Regions from separate parts of the Rahnella sp. BIGb0236 genome, predicted to be linked through region 1. Evidence: predicted binding sites of a transcription regulator. Region 1 holds the regulator's gene; the other holds the start of a gene.

Region 1 (3,151 bases):
CGGCACCGCACGTATTCTGGCCGTGCTCGAACCGCGCTCCAATACCATGAAAATGGGCATGAGCAAAAATGAACTGGCGCCTTCGCTGGGGCGCGCCGATGAAGTCTTCCTGTTACAGCCGCAACACATTCCGTGGCAGGTGGCGGAAGTGGCGGAACACTGCATCCAGCCCGCACACTGGAGTGCAGACGTCGATTCACTGGTGGATATGGTGATTAAAGCGTCCCTGCCGGGCGACCATATTCTGGTGATGAGCAATGGTGGCTTCGGCGGTATTCATGGAAAACTGCTGGCGGCACTGGCAGCGAAAGCCGACGCGGCACAACAGATTTAAAACAGCATGCCATGAATGAGAAGCACAGCGCAGGCTGTGCTTTTTTTTGCGTTTCTGGCGGGATGGGTGAAATCTCACGCAAAAAAAAGCCCTCAAAAATTGAGGGCCAAAGGGTGTCGTCGGACAGGACGACGAGGGTATCGTTAGCAAGAGAGTACGGCAGTGGCAGTGTCTGCTCTCTTTCCAGCCTCAACAGCGCCATTTATTTTCGCTGTTTCGTTTCTTCAATCAGTGGCTGTTGAAACCCGGTAACGCTAATTCAATGAATACTCAAACAGTGGCCCGGTTACGGGACTCCCCGGAAATCTTACTGATAGATTTCTGCGGTTGCGTGATAGGCACCGTCGTTATGGGCCTCGATCACGCGGAATGATTTTGCACCTTTAGCATCGGCTTTATCAGACAGTTGCTGGCGGATATCGGTTGGCGCACCGTCAACACCGCTGACGCTGATCACGCCCATTGGTTGCAGGTTTTCTGCCTGTTGATTAGTGATCAGGTTGGCCGCTGAGGCGCCAAAAGACACAGCAGACAGCAGGCTAAGGGCAGCAATAGTTGTAATGATTTTCATGATAATTTCCTGAATTCGCAGACGTTGGTGCATTTTTTCAGAGAGCAACGTCGGTTGAGATTTGGATTCATCAGGACTGTGATATCGGGGTTCAGGCGCGCGTAAAGCGGGCGGGAACGTGATGAGGCAGCGACAAATCCGTCTTATTGCGCAATGCGCGGGCCCGAGTCATTCAGGCCCTTCGCTTCGTTTACCTGAGACTTATTGGTAAATTTCCGCAGTAGCGTGGTAGTTACCTTCTTCACGTACTTCGATCACGCGGAAGGCTTTGGCACCCTGTGCATCGGCTTTATCAGACAGTGCCTGACGGATATCAGAAGGGGCACCGGCAACGCCGCTGACGCTGATCATACCGCGTGGTTGCATATTTGCTGCTTGTTCCTGACTAACAGGTTGTGCTGCAAAAGCGCCAAATGACAGTGCAGAGAGAATGCTTAATGTTGCGATTGTAGTTTTAACGTTCATGATTTTGACCTCGTCGATTTTATTATGTTGGTAATGTCCGGTGCTTCACACCACGGAAATGAGTATACATCTAGTCACTCTAAATATTAATAGTTTGCTAATAGTTATTTGGGTGGTTATCTGTGTCCTATTTGTATTTTTAATAACTAAAAGGAATAAAGAATGGCTATTAAGTGTTCTTTTTGTGTTAATTTTTCGTAAAATCAATAGATTGAGTGAATTTGACTATTTGTGCTCATTTTTGCAGTGAATCACATCGTTGAAATATTTATGTGACGGGAATGTGCGTGTTGTGAAGATCGTTAACAGTGGATCTGACGTGTCTGACGGCATTGAGGGACATAAAAGAAGGGAAGGGCGGAAGAGGAATGAGGCCAGAAACGTGATTCTTCTGACCTCAGGCACAGAATGAAAGCGTGAGGACGGGCAAAATAACTGAGATTACAGTTCCTGCTCAAACAAACTCAGGATCGCATCATGGAGTTGTTTGACGCTAAAGCCGCGTGCAGGCGTGGTGAAGATCGTATCGTCACCGGCGATGGTGCCGAGGATCCCTTCGGATTTCCCCAAAGAATCGAGCAAACGCGCGATCAGCTGTGCGGCACCCGGACTGGTTCTGATCACCACAACGGCGTCGTTATAATCAATATCCAGGACCAGATTTTTCAGCGGACTGGTTGTTGTCGGCACACCAATTTCAGCCGGCAGACAGTACACCATTTCCATTTTGGCATTACGGGTTCTTACGGCACCGAACTTGGTCAGCATCCGTGAGACTTTTGACTGATTGATATTTTCGAAACCGTCATCCTGAAGTGCGACCACAATTTCGCCCTGAGAACTGAATTTCTCTTCCTTCAAAAGCGCCTTGAAGGCTTTGATCAAATCTTCCTGTTTAGCAGGATTACGCATTTTGCACCCTGGTCTCTGTATCGTTGTTGGGTTGATTATGCAGATAATTGCATTTTTATGCAACACGGGTCAACGACGCAGATCGCGAATTCTGCATCCAGCAAGGAATGTCAGCGTCATGCTTTACAGCGGCAGGTAATGAATATGCCAAAATTGTGCATTGCCTGTTACTTCGGGTGCGCAACGGGCGGTTTGGCTGATGATCTCGATTCAGCTCTCACATTGGAGCGAATTTAACCATTTATTAACCTGGTGGGTTTTGTGGTGCTACTTTTAATGGTGTAGCTTCCCGACAAAAAGCCATAAAAGACAGTAAAAAGGTGACGTTAGAGAGTTTATTTACTTTCTAAACGACCCACCTCAGATTCTCTGCAAGTGAGCGATTGTTTTTAACAGCATAAGTGATTAAGGTCACACTAAAAATAAATCCACGACACTTATAAGTTAATGATAAAAAAGGAGTATAGGATGAAAGTTGCAGTTCTAGGTGCTGCGGGCGGTATCGGTCAGGCCCTCGCACTTCTGCTCAAGACCCAGCTACCTTCCGGTTCCGAACTCTCATTATATGATATCGCGCCGGTTACTCCGGGTGTCGCCGTCGATCTCAGTCATATCCCGACTGCGGTCAACATTAAAGGGTTCTGTGGTGAGGATGCCACCCCGGCGCTGGAAGGCGCTGATATCGTCCTGATTTCCGCAGGTGTGGCGCGTAAGCCGGGAATGGATCGCTCCGATCTTTTTAACGTAAACGCCGGGATCGTCCGCAATCTGATCCAACAGGTTGCCACGACGTGTCCAAAAGCCTGCATTGGTGTGATCACCAACCCGGTCAATACCACTGTGGCGATCGCGGCTGAAGTCCTGAAGAA
Region 2 (3,151 bases), on a different contig from region 1:
ATCTGGCGTTTTATCCGCAGGCTGAAAAGCGTCTGCGTGAGATGAAGGATGATGAGTTCCTGCAATATAAGCAGGGACTGGTAAATGAAATGCAGCAGCGTCCGCAGACCTTAGATGAAGAAGCCGATCGTCTTGGCAATGACTTCAGTCGCGGGAATCCTCAGTTTGATACCCGTGCGAATGTCATCCGGGTGATTGCGGGGCTGACACAAACTCAACTGGCGGATTACTTCCATCAGGCCGTGATTCAACAGGATGGTCTGGCGATGTTGTCACAGGTTTCAGGGAATGACAGCAAGACACCGCAATATGCCGCGCCTGCAGGCTTTAAAACCTGGCCGGATACCTCAACGTTGCAACAGGCATTTGAGCCTCATGCGGCTAAATAACCTGCTGATATTCAGGGAAAAACAAAAGGACGCATGAGCGTCCTTTTTTACGGCCTCAGAATGGTTTGCAGGTTTCTAGAGTTCAGCAATCAGGATTTTTGAACGACGCTGGTAGTTGTACATTTCCTGTTTCTGAATCGGCAGAACATCCACTTCCGCAGGTTTGAAGCCGCGCTCCTGGAACCAGTGAATGCTGCGGGTTGTCAGGACAAACAGCCGGTTCAGCCCCATCAGTTTCGCCTGGCTGGCAACACGTTGCAGCAGCATTTCACCGCGTGAGGAACTGCGGTAATCCGGGTGAACCGCCACGCAGGCCATTTCGCCGATCCCTTCATCATGGAACGGGTAGAGCGCCGCGCAGGCAATGGTCAGGTTGTCCCGCTCGATAATGGTGAATTTATCGATTTCCATTTCCAGCTGTTCGCGGGAACGGCGAACCAGAATACCTTGTTGTTCCAGCGGCCGGATAAGCTCAAGGATGCCGCCAATATCATTGATAGTGGCGCGGCGCACTTGTTCGGCACTTTCCATCACGATTTGCGTACCAATGCCGTCGCGGGAGAACAGTTCCTGAACCAGCGCGCCATCTTCCTGATAACTGATCAGGTGGCTGCGGCGGACACCGCTGCGGCAGGCTTTCACCGCGCCACGCAGGAACCGCACGGTACCGGAAAGATAATCTCCGCTGGATTCCATCTGGTCGATTCGCAGCTGTGCATCATTCGGGAACAGTTCGGAAATGATGTTGCCTTCCTCGTTGATCACTCCCTGCGAAGAACAGAAGCCGATCATTTTTTCCGCTTTCAGTTTAATCGCCAGTTGCGTCGCCACTTCTTCAGACGTCAGGTTGAAGCTTTCACCCGTGACAGAAACCGCTACCGGGCCGAGCAACACAATGGCGTTGCTGTCGAGCTGACGGTGAATGGCTTCTTCATCGATACGGCGGATACGGCCACTGTGGCAGTAATCAATCCCGTCATCGACGCCCAAAGGCTGAGCGATGATAAAGTTACCGCTGACCACGTTGATGTGCGCGCCTTGCAGTGGCGTATTATTCAGACTCATCGAGAGCCGCGCCGTGATATCGAGCTGTAACAAACCGGCGGCCTGCTTGACCAGTTCGAGAGCACGGGCATCGGTGACGCGAATGTTTTTATGATAAATCGGTTCGTAATTATGCTCAGAAAGGTTCTCATCAATCTGCGGGCGGGCGCCATACACCACCACCAAACGGATGCCTAAACTGTGTAACAGTCCGATATCATTGACAATGTTGCTGAAGTTCTCATGTTCAATGGCTTCTCCACCGAGCATGACAACGAATGTTTTGCCACGGTGAGCATTAATATAGGGAACTGAGTGGCGAAATCCCTGAACCAGTTCAGTACTACGTTCCTTCACGGCAAAACCTCGTTTGAATTTTTATTCGTAATTTTTGTATTTTTATTCTTTTGGGGGGCTGTGGCAAGCAGGAAATCTCTGTTTTTGTTTTAACACTTATGACAAACAGTCAACAAACTGATTAATCGGGTAAATGTTTAGGAATGACTTGCAGGATATGATTCGTTAGAATTCGTAACCTGCTTTTTTTATCCTCTATTTTTTACTTTTGAAGACTTTTTGAGACTGCATGACTGACGATACTCACAATCCCGGAAGACGACGCCTCCTGCAAACCGTAGCTGCTTCCTGGATGCTCAGTGTGAGTAAAGTGGGTTTTGCTGCCAGCTCGCAGGTGATCGCCGTGCGTATCTGGCCTTCTTCAACCTATACCCGCATCACCCTCGAATCCAGCACCCCCTTAAAATATAAACAGTTTTTGCTCAGCGATCCGCCGCGCGTGGTCATTGATATCGAAGGCGTTCATCTCAACAGCGTCCTTAAAGGTCTGGGTGAAAAGGTTCAGCAGAGCGATCCTTATATCCGTCAGGCGCGGGTGGGGCAGTTTGATCCCAAAACGGTTCGCATGGTGCTGGAACTCAAGCGCGCCATCAGCCCGCATGTTTTCACTTTGAAACCGGTCGCGGAGTTTCATAACCGGCTGGTGGTTGATCTGTATCCGCAAGAGGGGGAAGTCACCGCACAAGATGATCCGCTGCTGGCCTTGCTGGAAGATTATAACCGCGGGGATGTGGCGAAAAACCTGCCGCCGGAAACGCCGAAAGACGGACAGGCGGGCAGAAGCCGTCCGCTGGTGATCATGCTCGATCCCGGGCATGGCGGCGAAGATCCGGGGGCTATCGGCAAATATAAAACCCGTGAAAAAGACGTGGTGCTACAGATTGGCCGCAAGTTACAAAAACTGATCGCGCGTGAACCCAACATGAAAGCGCACATGACGCGCAATGAAGACGTGTTTATTCCCCTGAAAGTGCGTGTGGCCAAGGCGCGAAAGCTACGGGCCGATCTTTTTATCTCTATCCATGCGGATGCCTTTACCAGCCGTGCCGCGAAAGGCTCGTCGGTATTTGCCTTATCGACCAAAGGTGCCACCAGTTCAGCAGCACGTTTTCTCGCACAAACGCAGAATGAATCTGACCTGATAGGCGGCGTCAGTAAAAGCGGCGACCGGTATCTGGATCATACGATGTTTGATCTGGTTCAGACCGCGACCATCAGCGACAGCCTGAAATTCGGCAAAGAAGTGCTGACCCGTATGGGGAAGATTAATCATCTGCACAAAAACAAAGTGGATCAGGCTGGATTCGCCGTGCTGAAAGCGCCGGATATTCCGTCTATTCTGGTCGAAACGGCATTTATCA

What was found. Region 1 encodes ArgR, which controls arginine synthesis, uptake and breakdown. Its sites were predicted from a motif close to ANTGAATAAAAATACANT; they were not measured.
Region 2: the regulator ArgR is predicted to act here: its motif matches at 1,824-1,841, upstream of argA (amino-acid N-acetyltransferase).

The regions. Positions count from the first base shown of each region.
Region 1 is NZ_SOAO01000006.1:245,392-248,542, reverse strand. It holds gene mpl (UDP-N-acetylmuramate:L-alanyl-gamma-D-glutamyl-meso-diaminopimelate ligase) at 1-334, shown strand, start outside; gene yhcN (peroxide/acid stress response protein YhcN) at 642-905, opposite strand; gene yhcN (peroxide/acid stress response protein YhcN) at 1,107-1,370, opposite strand; gene argR (transcriptional regulator ArgR) at 1,812-2,282, opposite strand; gene mdh (malate dehydrogenase) at 2,751-3,151, shown strand, end outside.
Region 2 is NZ_SOAO01000009.1:135,675-138,825, forward strand. It holds gene ptrA (pitrilysin) at 1-389, shown strand, start outside; gene argA (amino-acid N-acetyltransferase) at 465-1,790, opposite strand; gene amiC (N-acetylmuramoyl-L-alanine amidase AmiC) at 2,020-3,151, shown strand, end outside.